2 regions of the Kribbella sp. NPDC051952 genome follow, and region 1 is predicted to be linked to the other one. Evidence: riboswitches for the same ligand, from Rfam matches in the RefSeq annotation. Region 1 holds a riboswitch; the other holds the start of a gene.
The links. A riboswitch is a leader RNA that binds a small molecule or an ion and turns the genes downstream of it on or off. The one in region 1 is predicted to bind glycine.
Positions count from the first base shown of each region.

Region 2: linked by a shared signal. The riboswitch ahead of gcvP (aminomethyl-transferring glycine dehydrogenase) and the one ahead of AB0L70_RS13575 (L-serine ammonia-lyase) in region 1 are both predicted to bind glycine.

Region 1 covers NZ_JBFAXQ010000006.1:47,952-54,771, reverse strand. The annotation lists gene AB0L70_RS13580 (SDR family oxidoreductase) at 1-443, shown strand, start outside; gene AB0L70_RS13575 (L-serine ammonia-lyase) at 444-1,817, opposite strand; glycine riboswitch at 1,896-1,988, opposite strand; gene AB0L70_RS13570 (DUF3817 domain-containing protein) at 1,986-2,351, opposite strand; gene AB0L70_RS13565 (alpha/beta fold hydrolase) at 2,476-3,954, shown strand; gene AB0L70_RS13560 (hypothetical protein) at 4,055-4,270, opposite strand; gene AB0L70_RS13555 (aminopeptidase P family protein) at 4,476-5,903, opposite strand; gene AB0L70_RS13550 (GntR family transcriptional regulator) at 6,014-6,736, opposite strand.
Region 2 covers NZ_JBFAXQ010000011.1:181,596-188,415, forward strand. The annotation lists gene AB0L70_RS21735 (DUF881 domain-containing protein) at 1-350, shown strand, start outside; gene gcvH (glycine cleavage system protein GcvH) at 403-783, shown strand; gene AB0L70_RS21745 (FHA domain-containing protein) at 941-1,477, shown strand; gene AB0L70_RS21750 (MerR family transcriptional regulator) at 1,533-2,171, shown strand; gene AB0L70_RS21755 (bifunctional nuclease family protein) at 2,220-2,711, shown strand; gene AB0L70_RS21760 (MerR family transcriptional regulator) at 3,012-3,515, shown strand; gene AB0L70_RS21765 (dihydrodipicolinate synthase family protein) at 3,567-4,427, shown strand; glycine riboswitch at 4,443-4,532, shown strand; gene gcvP (aminomethyl-transferring glycine dehydrogenase) at 4,604-6,820, shown strand, end outside.

The sequences.
Region 1 (6,820 bases):
CGGCTCGCGAACTCACCGCCGACGACCTTCACCTGATCTATGACGTCAATGTGTTCGGGCCGATCCGGATGCTGCACCGGTTCCTCCCGTTGCTGGAGCGCAGCGCCAACCCGGTCGTCGTGAACGTGTCCAGCGGTCTCGGTTCGATCGCCGCCGCGGTCGACCCGGAGGCATATCCCGCCGCGGTCCCGGTCTGGGTCCCGGCACCGGGCTACGGCTCGTCGAAGGCGGCGCTCAACATGCTCACGGTCCAGTACGCACGGCAACTGCCGGAACTGCGGATCAACACAGTCGACCCCGGCTACACCGCGACCGATTTCAACGGGCACCGCGGCGACCAGACCGTCGAGCAGGGCGCCGAGATCATCGTCCGGCTGGCTCAGATCGGCCCCGACGGACCGACCGGTGAATACCTCAGCCTGACCGGAACCGTGCCCTGGTGATCAGCACTCGATGACATTGACGGCGAGGCCGCCGCGGGAGGTCTCCTTGTACTTGATCTTCATGTCCGCGCCGGTCTCGCGCATCGTCTTGATCACCTTGTCCAGCGTGACGACGTGGACGCCGTCGCCGTGCATCGCCATCCGGGACGCGTTGATCGCCTTCACCGACGCCATCGCGTTCCGTTCGATACACGGGATCTGCACCAGGCCGCCGACCGGGTCGCAGGTCAGGCCGAGGTTGTGCTCCATCGCGATCTCGGCCGCGTTCTCGACCTGGAGCGGCGTACCGCCGAGGACCTCGCACAACCCCGCGGCGGCCATCGAGCAGGCGGAGCCGACCTCGCCCTGGCAGCCGACCTCGGCACCGGAGATCGACGCGTTCTCCTTGTACAGCACGCCGATCGCGCCGGCGGTCAGCAGGAACCGGACCGCGCCGTCATCGGTTGCCCCCGGCACGAAGCGCCGGTAGTAGTGCAGTACGGCGGGAATGATGCCGGCGGCACCATTCGTCGGAGCGGTGACGATCCGGCCGCCGGACGCGTTCTGCTCGTTCACCGCCAGCGCGAACAGGTTGACCCAGTCCATCACCTTCAGCGGATCGACCGACCAGGGATCCTGGGTGAGCTTGGTGTGCAGCGCATGGGCCCGCCGCGGCACCTTCAGACCGCCCGGCAGGATGCCTTCGGTCTCGCAGCCCTCGCGGACGCAGTCCTGCATGACCTGCCAGATGTGCAGCAGCCCGGACCGGATCTCGTCCTCGGTCCGCCAGGCCAACTCGTTCGCGAGCATCACCTCGCTGATCGAGAGCTGCGACTCGCGGCACCGGTCGAGCAACTCCGCGCCGGTCGTGAACGGGTACTTCAACGGGGTCGTGTCCGGGACGATCCGGTCACCGGCGGCCGCGTTCTCGTCGACGACGAAGCCACCGCCGACCGAGTAGTACGTGCGCTCCCGCAGCACCTCGCCGCCAGAACCACGGGCCAGGAAGGACATCCCGTTCGGGTGGTACGGCAGCGCCTTGCGCCGGTGCATGATCAGATCGGTGTTCTCGTCGAACGCGATCTCGTGCGTCCCGCCGAGCCGCAGCCGACCGCGTTCCCGGATCGTCTCGACCCGCGCGTCCACCGCATGCGTGGCGATCGTCTCGGGATCCTCGCCCTCGAGCCCGAGCAGGACGGCCTTGTTGCTGCCGTGACCGTGCCCGGTCGCCCCGAGCGAGCCGAAGAGTTGCGCCTCGACGGTCGTGGTCGCGGCCAGCAGGCCGGCGTCGGCCAGACCGAGCGCGAAGGTGCGGGCGGCACGCATCGGTCCCACGGTGTGGGAGCTGGACGGGCCGATCCCGATACTGAACAGATCGAAGACGCTGATCGCCATCGTGTGGAGGTTCCTTCCGGTCGCCGTTGACCGTTGGTGTCCTCCCCGCTCTGTTGGGCAGATGCCTTCCAGAGGTGCCTCGCCCGTGCGGTGAAGGTGCCTGAGAGATTCTTGGGGAGAGTTGCTCCTACGGCGCCCAGGTCACGCCTGGGACTCTCCCGCACGGGTTCATGCGGCTGTTGAGTTGACTGACGCTGTGGACGGTACGGCGGTCCGCCCACCAACGTCAATCCGGCCGGTCCGCACCAACCACATCTCGAAGAACCAGGTGAACAACGGGGGAACGCTCGCCGCCAGCGCGGCCAGCGTCACCGGCCAGGACCAGCGCAGCGGCCCACGCACGAGCAGCACGGTCACGACGTACGCGATGAAGATGCCGCCGTGGATCGGGCCGAAGATCTTCACCCCGATCTCGTTGTCGGACAGCACGTACTTGAACAGCATCCCGATCAGCAATCCGGTCCACGAGATCGCCTCGGCGATCGCCACCGTCCGGAACCACACCGCATGCCTGTTACCCACACCAGTAGTCATCAGCGACCGACCCTAACAAGTCCCCCAAGCCCGGCCCCGGGTCGCACCGGGTTCATCACCGATGTGCCCGAGCAACCGATTGCCGAACGATGAAGAGGCTTTCCGCAGACAGGAGATCCTCCGTATGAAGTTCACACGACGCGTCCTCGCAGGTGGAGTGGCGCTGGGTGTCGCGACCGCTGGGCTCATCACGCTCCCGGTATCGGCAACGACCACCAAGACCACGATCCAGTGGTCCGACTGCAAGCCCGAAGGCAAGGACGATCCCGACGAGGTGAAGGGATCGCAGTGCGCGACCCTCCAGCTTCCGATCGACTGGCACCACCCCGACGGACCGACGTTCGGCCTGGCGATTGCCCGGCGTACGGCGAAGTCCCCGAGCGAACGCGTCGGGGTCCTGGTGTTCGGTCCGGGCGGTCCCGGTGACTCCGGCGTCGACCGGATCAAGACCGGGATCAGCCGGTTCAGCCCCGAACTGCAGGACCGCTTCGACATCGTCAGCTTCGATCCGCGCGGGATCGCCCGCAGCAACCCGGTGATGTGTTCCGCTGCCCTGCTGTCCCAGCAGCCGTCGCCACTACTGACGAGCCAGGCCGACTTCGACGCGACCGTACGCTTCAACCGCACGCTGGCCACGGACTGCCGCAAGAACACCGGCCCGCTCTACGACCACATCGACACCTGGCAGACGGTGCGTGACGTGGACGCGATCCGGTCGGCCCTCGGCGAAGCGCAGATCTCGTTCCACGGTTCGTCGTACGGGACGATGCTCGGTGCGCAGTACGCCGAGACCTATCCGCGCCGTACTCGCGCACTCGTCCTGGAGAGCGTGCACGACCACAGCTCCCCGACCACGCGCGCGTTCCTCGACTCGCAGGCGGCACCGGTGGAGGACTCGTTCGACGAGTTCGTGAAATGGTGCGATCAGGCAACGGACTGTGTACTGCACGGTCGCGATGTGCGGGCGCTCTGGGCCGACCTGCTGAAGCGGGCGGGCAACGGTGAGATCCCGGATCCGCGCCGGCCGACCGTCGCGATCACGCCGTTCAACCTGAGCTTCACGGTGTTCCGGCAGTTCTACGACCCGGACTGGCGTGCGTTGGCAACGATGCTGAAGACGCTCGACGAGAGCGAGCCGCCGACCGGGCAGGCCCCCGTGCCGACCGGGTTGGTGAACAACACCCTGGCGCCGTTCTGCCAGGACTGGAACCTGCCGGTGCGGGACTACCGCGAGTACGCCGGACTCCTCGACAGGCTCGCCCGGAAGTATCCGGACATGCCGTATCCGGGCCAGCTGATGGCCGTCTCGAACTGCCTCGGTGGACCCAAGTCGAACAACCCGCAGCACGTGCTGAAGGTCCGCGACCTGAAGACGCCGGTCCTGCTCGCCAACGCGATCCACGACCCGGCGACCGGCTATGCCTCGGCCCGGAACGTCGAGCGGCAGCTCGGGAAGTACGGCGTACTGCTCACGTATGAAGGCTGGGGACACGGCAGCTACAACTCGAGCCCGTGCATGCTGTCGACGATCGACGCCTACCTGATCGACCGCCGGGTGCCGAAGCGCGGCACCAGTTGCGCAGCCGTCCAACCGACCGGCTGACCAGCCGACCGGCTGAGGGGACCCTGGTCGGCTGGGCAGCCAGCCGGCTGAGCAGCCCCGGGCCGGCGTTCCCAACAAACGCCGGCCCGGGAGTCGTGGCTCAGACCGGTACGCCGCTGACGTCGAGGACGCGGTCGAGATGATCGCCCTGGACCACTCGGTTCGCCAGCAGCCGCAGCTCGGCGCAGGCGGTTTCGAGTGCCTGGCGCTGCGATCGGCAATGGTCGACGTACCAGAACGGATCGTCGGGTTGCGGATCGTCGGCATCGTCGATGTCGGCGTACCAGTGCTGAACTCCGTAATGAACTACACGCACCCGTAGATTCATGATGACTACTCCCCGTGGCCCCAGGATGCTGGGTCCCCCCTGGTCCCAGTCCAGGCCGACTCGGCCCCGGCGCGTGGTCCGCGGCCCCCCACTCCACGCGCCGGGCCGAGTTCGACCCTCCCCCGCTCGCTATATCGGGCCCGGCCCGAGAAGTGTTACTGCAGGTGACGGTTAATTTTGAGCGATCGCTTGATTACCGGCGGTTGAGCTGGTTCTTGGTCCACTGCTCCAGGCCGTCGGTGGTGATCGGGAGGTCCTTGGTGAGGATCTCCAGGCCGTCGGCGTGGACGACGACGTTGTCCTCGATCCGGATGCCGATACCGCGCAGCTCCGGCGGGACGGTCTCGTCGTTCGGGTGGAAGTACAGGCCGGGCTCGACGGCGAGTGCCATCCCGGCCTCGATGTCGCCGGCGAAGTAGGCCTCCGGCCGGGACGCGTCGCAGTCGTGGACGTCGAGGCCGATGTAGTGCCCGGTCCCGCAGACGATGTACCGCCGGTGCTGCTGCCCGTCCGGGCCGAGCAGCTCGTCCATCGACACGTCCAGCAGACCCCAGTCCCGAAGGCCCTCGGCCAGCACCCGCAGCGCCTCGTACTGGAAGGCCCGGTACGGCGCTCCCACCTTGACCGCCTCGAGTGAGGCCAGCTGTGCCTTGTGGACGAGGTCGTGCACCTGCCGCTGGGCCGCTGTGTACTCACCGGTGGCCGGGAACGTCCGGGTCACGTCGGCGGTGTAGAGGGTCCGGGTCTCGACGCCGGCGTCGAGCAGGATCACGTCGCCCTCGTTCACCGGGCCGTCGTTGCGGACCCAGTGCAGCACCGGCGCGTGCTTGCCAGCAGCAACGATCGAGGCGTAGCCGACGCCGTTGCCCGCGGTCCGCGCACGCCGGTCGAAGGTGCCCTGCAGCCACCGCTCGCCGCCACCCCGGATCGCTTCGGGCAGCTCACTCGCCACGTCACCGAACGCGAGCACGCTGGCCGCGACGGCCTCGCGCAGCTGGTCCAGCTCCCAGTCGTCCTTGATCCGGCGCAGCTCGGCCAGTGTCTGCCGCAGCGAGTTGCCGTCCGTCGGCGACGTACGGACCAGCGCGTCCAGCATCGGCTCGACGCCGGGGACCGACAGCATGAACGGCACCGCGCCGCGCACGGCCGACGACAGTTCCTCGATCGGGCGGCAGGCGATCTGCAGCGCGTCCGACCAGTCCTTGAGCCCCGGCACCGGGCCTATCCACAGCTCACCGTCACGCGCGTTGGCGAAGAAGTCCGCCTCCTCCGGCCCAGCCGTCTCACGCAGGTACAGGGTCGCTTCGCCGTCGCCCGACAGCACCAGTACGGAACCCTCCGCCTGGCACCCGGTCAGCCAGACGAAGTCGCTGTCCGCGCGGAACTGGAAGTCCGTGTCGTTCGACCGTACGGGCGCCCGTCCGGCCCCGAGCGCGATCCGCCGGCCCGGCAGCGCGGCCGACAGCTTCCGCCGATGCTCGGCGGCCGCCTCGGCCAGCCCGTCGGGCAACGTCACCGACCGGTCGACCGGCCCCCAGCCACGCGAGATGAACTCCCGGAAACCCTTGGCGTCGATGGGGCGGTAGGACTTCGGCGTCTGTTCGGTCCGGTCGTCGGTCATGAGCTGAGCTCCCCTTTGCAGCTGACGGTCATTGTTCATCAACGCAGGTCTTTTAAGCGCTCGCAAGCCCTTATCGGATCAATTCAAGATCAGGGCGGATCGTTCCCCGTTCAGCGCGTGCGGAACGCGCCGAGGATGCCTTGTTCGGAGTCGATCAGGTACTGATGCAAGTCGGCCGCGGCCTGGTCGTACTTGCGCGCCTCGAGCAGCTCGAAAAGCCCACGGTTACGGGCGATGTAGGGCTCGTGCAGCTCACGCGGGGCCGCGATCACATGGAAGAGGAGCCGCAGCTCGGCCAGGAGCCGGCCCGTCATCGCGTCCATCCGCGCACTGTCGGCGAGACCGATCAGGTGCTGATGGAATCGCATGTTCGCCGTACCCACCGCCGGCCAGCGGTCCGCGCGCGCGGCCGCCTCGGCGGCTTCGACATCGTCCTGCAACGGCTCGAGCCGATCGGCCGGCAGCTCCGGATCCCGATCGATCAGTCCGCGGATCACGTCGACCTCGAGCACCCGGCGGAGGCGGTAGAGATCCACCACGTCGTTCTCGTCCAGCTCCGGGACGAAGACGCCGCGATGCAGCTTGTAGACCAGAAGTCCTTCATGGGTCAGCAGCCGGAAGGCTTCGCGCAGCGTGTTCCGGCTGACCTCCAGCACCTCGGTCAGCTCGACCTCGGATAGCTGGGCGCCGGGCGGCAAGGCCCCCTCGGTGATGCTGCGCCGCAGGATGTCGGCGGCCCGCTCGGCCGAACTGCTCCGGTCCAGGCGCGCGACATCGGCCGCGACTGTCCGCAACCACGCCTGTCTGCCTACCTCGGCCTCACCCGTGCTCATCTCCGCATCATCGCTCACCTGAGGCGTTCACGGAAGTTTAGTAGAACAAAACTCTTGCAGGATTGTTGAACAATCTCTACTCTC
Region 2 (6,820 bases), on a different contig from region 1:
CCTCGAGCAACCTGCTGGACGCGATCGAGGAGCTCCGCGACGCCGGCGCCGAGGCGATCCAGATCAACGGCTCGGCCCGGGTGGTCGCGAGTACGGACTTCGTCGACGAGGCACCGGGGATCAAGGTCGACGGCCAGAAACTGGTCTCGCCGTACGTGGTGGAGGCGATCGGTGACTCGCACAACCTGGCCGAGGCGGCCAACTTCCCGGGCGGCCTGGTCAGTGAGGTGACCGGTCCACAGGTCGGTGGAACGGCCGACGTGAACGAGCTCGACACGGTCTCGGTGACCGCCTTGCACGCGGCCGAGGAGCATCGTTACGCTCGCCCGGCGCCCAGCCCCACCAAGTAGCTGCGATCATTGCCAAGCTTTGACGCTGTGCCCTTATCGATGGAGGACGAAGGTGTACCCCGAAGACCTGAAGTACACGGCCGAGCACGAGTGGGTGAAGGCCGGCGAGGGACCGGTGCGGGTCGGCATCACCGACTTCGCGCAGGACGCGCTCGGTGACATCGTCTACGTGCAGCTGCCCGAGGTCGGCACCGCGGTGCGGGCCGGCGACTCGTGTGGTGAGCTGGAGTCGACCAAGAGTGTGAGCGACCTGTTCGCCCCGGTGAACGGCACCGTGCGGGCCGTCAACGAGGCACTCGCCGACCAGCCGGACCTGGTCAACACCGACCCGTACGGCGAGGGCTGGCTGCTTGACATCGAGGTCGACGACGACGCCGAGGTCGAGGCGCTGATGGACGCGGAGACCTACCAGGGCCAGCTCGACCCGAGCTGACCGCGGGCGGCCGGTAGCAGGCGCAGCCGCTCCTGATAGGTTGTCGAGACCTCAACCGCTGGTCGAGGGTTGAGGTCTGCGAATCTGCGTCCACACTTGTTCACACGGGGTCTATTGAAAACGTCGCCGGACCACCGGCGATCGGGAGGATCACAGCATGCCGTTCTGCAACCAGTGCGGGCACGAGAACTCCGAGGGCAGCCGGTTCTGCTCGCAGTGCGGAGCGATGCTTCCTGGCGCGGACCGCCCGGCGGCAGCCCCGGCGACCCCGCCACCGGCGACCGGTGTCACCGACACCGCGATGCTGACCCCGATCGGCGCGGAGCCGGAGCCCGAGCGCACCGGCGAGCCGCTGTCGGCCGACGACGAGGCCGCGGTCGGCGCGCTGCCGGCCGGGTCGGCCCTGCTGATCGTCCAGCGCGGCCCGAACGCGGGCAGCCGGTTCCTGCTCGACGTCGACGTGGTCACCGCCGGCCGGCACCCGGACAGCGACATCTTCCTCGACGACGTCACCGTCTCCCGCCGGCACGCGGAGTTCCGCCGGGACACGTCCGGCGTGAAGGTCCGCGACGTGGGCAGCTTGAACGGCACCTACGTCAACCGCGACCGGATCGACGAGGTTCAGCTGAGCAACGGCGACGAGGTCCAGATCGGTAAGTACCGGCTGGTGTACTACGCCAGTGGCCAAGCCTGAGCCCACTGCTGAAGGCCCCTCGGGAGGTCCCCCGGGAGGTCTTGGCATCGGAGCGGTGCTGCAGCTCCTGCAGGCCGAGTTCGACGACGTCACGATCTCGAAGATCCGGTTCCTCGAGGCCGAGGGACTGGTCACGCCGGGCCGGACCGCGTCCGGCTACCGGAAGTTCAGCACCACCGACGTCGACCGGCTGCGGTACGTGCTGGCCGCGCAACGCGACCAGTACCTGCCACTGAAGGTGATCAAGGAACACCTCGGCGCGATCGACCGCGGTCTGCGCCCGGCGGCCGGTGGTGCACCGGTCGCCCCGAGTTCGTTGCCGCAGACCCCAGGGCTGCCGGTCTCCGACGACTTCGGTGCCACCGGCACCGATCTGCGGCTGACCCGGGACGAGCTGCGCGCCGCCGCGGCGATCTCGCCCGAGCTGCTGGCCGAGGTGGAGGGCCACGGCCTGGTCGTGGCCAGCGGCAACCACTACGGCGGCGACGCGATCGTGATCGCGCGGCTGGCAGCGGAGTTCGCGGCGTACGGGATCGAGCCCCGGCACCTGCGCCTGTTCCGTACGGCGGCCGATCGCGAGGTCGGCCTGATCGAGCAGGTCACCGGAGCCCGGCGTACGGAGCAGACCGAGGAGCTGGCCGCGCTCGCGGTCCGGTTGCACGCGGCACTGGTCCGGTCCCGGCTACCCAAGTAGCCACCCCGTGGGCCTGCCCGGGCCTGGCCCGCAGAGTAGGCTGAAGGTGTGCGCGAAGTCGACGTGGTCGGAGTCCGGGTGGAGATGCCCTCGAGTCAGCCGATCGTGCTGCTGAAAGAGGTCAGCGGGGAGAGGTACCTGCCGATCTGGATCGGCGCGGCCGAGGCCAGTGCGATCGCCTTCGCCCAGCAAGGCATGGAGCCGCCGCGGCCGCTGACCCACGACCTGTTCGCCGAGGCGATCCGGGTGCTCGGGCACACGCTCAGCCAGGTCCGGATCGTGAACCTGACCGACGGCGTGTTCGAGGCGATCCTGGTCTTCGACGACAAGACCGAGCTGAGCGCCCGGCCGTCGGACTCGATCGCGCTGGCGCTGCGGACGGGTACGCCGGTGTTCTGCGCCGAGGAGATTCTGGCCGAGGCGGGCATTCCCGTCCCGGAGAGTGAGACGGGCGCCGACGAGGTGGAGGAAGAGGAGGAGGTCGAGCGCTTCCGCGAGTTCCTCGACCAGGTGACACCGGAAGACTTCGACAAAAGCTGACGCTCAACCGGCGCCGGCGGGACAAGACCAGACAGGTAACGATTCGTACGACGGCCGCGACACGCTCCCGGCTCGATGCGGTTGTCGTTGACCCTCCCTGGTCATCGGCTTACCTTGAAGGAGTCGTGGGGTGTTGTCACTCCACGGATGTGAACCGTTCCAGTCGGTACCCAGGGAGGCTCAGGCGTGACACGCACCGGGGACACGGATCTGACGGCGCAGTCGACGTCCGAAGCACGCGCTGAGGCGGCAGCTGCCGCCGGTGTCCAGGGTCTGCTCTTCGACGACGATCTGCGGCCGATGCCGGAAGACGTCGGATTCCGCGGTCCGACCGCGTGCGCCGCGGCTGGGATCACCTACCGTCAGCTCGACTACTGGGCCCGCACCGGTCTGGTCTCGCCGTCCGTCCGCCCGGCAACGGGTTCGGGTACGCAGCGGCTGTACGGCTTCCGTGACGTCTTGTTGCTGAAAGTGATCAAGCGTCTGCTCGACGCCGGCATCTCGCTGCAGCAGATCCGGACGGCGATCGCCCACCTGAGCAAGCGCGGCATCGACGACCTGACCCAGATCACGCTGATGAGCGACGGCGCCTCGGTGTACATGTGCACCTCGCCGGACGAGGTGATCGACCTGCTGGCCGGTGGCCAGGGTGTCTTCGGCATCGCCCTCGGTGGCGTCTGGCGCGAGGTCGAGGGGTCGCTCTCCGAGCTGCCGACCGAGCGTGCCGACGGTCACGACGGCGACGCCGATTCGCACGCGAACGACGAGCTCGCCGCCCGTCGCCGCGCCCGCATGACCGGCTGAGCTGCTACAGATTCTTCTGTGCGCCCACTCACCGCTGATTCGCTCCGTGGTGTGTGGGCGACTCTGTTGTTACCCCTGAACGCCGACGACTCGATCGACTTCGCGCGATTGGAGGCCCAGGCCGAGACGCTGGCCGGGACCGAGCTCGACGGGCTCTACGCCCACGGGACGGCGGGGGAGTTCCAGACCCTGACCGAGGACGAGTTCGACCGGATCAACGGCGTACTGGCCGGGACCGGCAAGTCCTTCCAGATCGGTGCGAGTCATCCGTCCGCCCAGCTCCAGCTGGATCGCGTCCGCCGGGCTGCGACGCTGGAGCCGGGTGCGATCCAGGTGATCGTCCCCGACTGGCTGTCGCTGAACGACCGCGAGGTGCTGGACTTCCTGCGCCGGACCGCCGAGGTCGCCGGCGAGGTTCCGCTGGTCCTCTACAACCCGCCCCACGCCAAGACGCCGGTTGCGCCGCGGTTGCTGGCGAGTTTGGCCGAGGCAGTGCCCAGCCTGATCGGGTTGAAGACCGCGGGTGGGGATGCGGCCTGGTTCGAAGAGGCAACCAAGTCCGGGTTGTCGATCTTTGTCCCCGGCCACTTTCTCGCGAGCATGTCGCGACTCGGCGCGCACGGTAGCTACTCCAACGTGGCGGCCATGTCTCCGAACGGCGCGGTCCGGACGGCTCACGACCTGGACGTCGAATGGCGGATCAGCGAGTTCTTCGGGCAGCACGTCGTACCGCTGCAGAAGGCCGGGCTGTCCAACCCCGCGCTGGACAAGTTCCTGGCCGCGGTCGGGGGCTGGGCGGACGTCGGCACGCGGGTCCGCTGGCCGATGACTGCGGCGACCCAGGCCGAGGTAAACGCCGCGCGGCCGACCGCTCGGCGGCTGCTGCCCGAACTGTTCGGGGATTCCTGGTAGCCTCGGAACCGCCGTACACAGCACTCGGGAGAGACCCGTTCAACCGGGCGCCGAAGGGGCAATTCCTCCCCGGAACCTCTCAGGCCCATGGACCGAGTGCCACAGGCGACTCTGGAGCGCGCGCTGCGTGACAGAGGGGGAGGCGACCGGAAGCACGTCAGCAACGGAGCCTCTTGATGACCGAACTCTCAGCAATCTTCGCCGACCGCCACATCGGGCCACGCCCGGACGAGGTCGCGCGGATGGTCCAGCTGCTCGGGTACGACGACGTCGACGCGCTGGTGGACGCCGCCGTCCCCGCGTCGATCCGCTCGACCGAAGCGCTCCGGCTGCCCGAACCGGCCTCCGAGGTCGACGCGCTGACCGAGCTCCGCCAGCTGGCGGCCCGCAACACCGTGGCCACCTCGATGATCGGGCAGGGGTACTACGGCACCTTTACGCCGTCGGTCATCGTCCGCCGCCTGGTCGAGAACCCGGCCTGGTACACCGCCTACACGCCGTACCAGCCGGAGATCTCGCAGGGCCGGCTCGAGGCCCTGCTGAACTTCCAGACCGTCGTCTCCGACCTGACCGGGCTGCCGACCGCGAACGCGTCGCTGCTCGACGAGGGCACCGCGGCCGCCGAGGCGATGACGCTGGCGCACCGGTCGAACAAGAAGAGTAAGTCCGACCGCTTCCTCGTCGACGCCGACTGCTTTGCCCAGACGATCGCCGTCGTGAAGACCCGGGCCGAGGCGCTCGGCATCGAGGTCGTCGTCGCCGACACCACCGGTGGGCTGCCGGAGGGCGACTTCTTCGGCTTCCTGGTGCAGTACCCGGGCTCCGGCGGTGTGGTCCGTCACCTCGAGCCGCTGATCACCGCCGCGCACGAGCGCGACACCCTGGTCGCGGTCGCCTCGGATCTGCTCGCGCTGACGGTGCTGCAGGCTCCGGGTGAAGCCGGCGCGGACATCGTGATCGGGTCCTCGCAGCGCTTCGGCGTACCGCTGTTCTACGGCGGTCCGCATGCCGGCTTCATGTCCGTCCGGACCGGTCTCGAGCGGTCGTTGCCCGGTCGCCTGGTCGGTGTCTCGGTCGACGCCGACGGCGCACCGGCGTACCGGCTGGCGCTGCAGACCCGCGAGCAGCACATCCGCCGCGAGAAGGCGACGTCCAACATCTGTACGGCGCAGGTCCTGCTGGCCGTGGTCGCGTCGATGTACGCCGTCTACCACGGACCGGACGGCCTTCGCGCGATCGCGGAGCGTGTGCACAATTACGCCGGCAAGCTGGCCACCTCGCTGCAGGCCGGTGGGGTCGAGGTTGTCCACAACAGCTTCTTCGACACCGTGCTTGCCCGGGTCCCGGGCCGTGCGTCCGACGTGGTCGACGCCGCCCGGCAGAACGGGATCTGGCTCCGGCTCGTCGACGCGGACCACGTCGGCATCTCCTGCGACGAGAAGACCGATGTCGCCACGCTGACGCGCGTCTGCCAGTCGTTCGGCGTCCAGTACGACGACTCGCTGGCCGCCCCCGCGATCGCGGTGCCGCGGACGACGGAGTACCTGACGCACCCGGTCTTCAACACGCACCGGTCCGAGACCGCGATGCTGCGGTACCTGCGCAAGCTGTCCGACAAGGACTACGCGCTGGACCGCGGGATGATCCCGCTCGGTTCCTGCACGATGAAGCTGAACGCGACCACCGAGATGGAGCCGGTCACCTGGCCGGAGTTCGCGGACCTGCACCCGTTCGCGCCGATCGAGGACGCGGCCGGGTACGTGAAGCTGATCGGCCAGCTGGAGCGCTGGCTGGCCGAGGTCACCGGGTACGCGAAGGTGTCGATCCAGCCGAACGCGGGCTCGCAGGGTGAGCTCGCCGGGCTGCTCGCGATCCGCGGGTACCACCGGGCCAAGGGCGACCTCGAGCGGAACGTCTGCCTGATCCCGGCCAGCGCGCACGGCACCAACGCCGCGTCCGCGGTGATGGCCGGCATGAAGGTTGTCGTTGTCAAGGGCAACGACGACGGCACGATCGACCTGGACGACCTGCGGGCGAAGGCTTCTGAGCACGCCGCCCGGTTGGCCGCCATCATGATCACGTACCCCTCGACGCACGGGGTGTACGAGGAGAGTGTGACCGAGGTCTGCCGGGTCGTCCACGACAACGGCGGCCAGGTGTACGTCGACGGCGCGAACCTGAACGCGCTGCTCGGTCTGGCCAAGCCCGGTGAGTTCGGTGGCGATGTCTCGCATCTGAACCTGCACAAGACGTTCTGCATCCCGCACGGTGGTGGCGGTCCGGGTGTCGGCCCGGTGGCCGTCGCGGCTCACTTGGCGCCGTACCTGCCGAACCACCCGCTGCTGGACCAGGCCGGTCCGGACTCCGGCGTCGGCCCGATCAGCGCGGCGCCG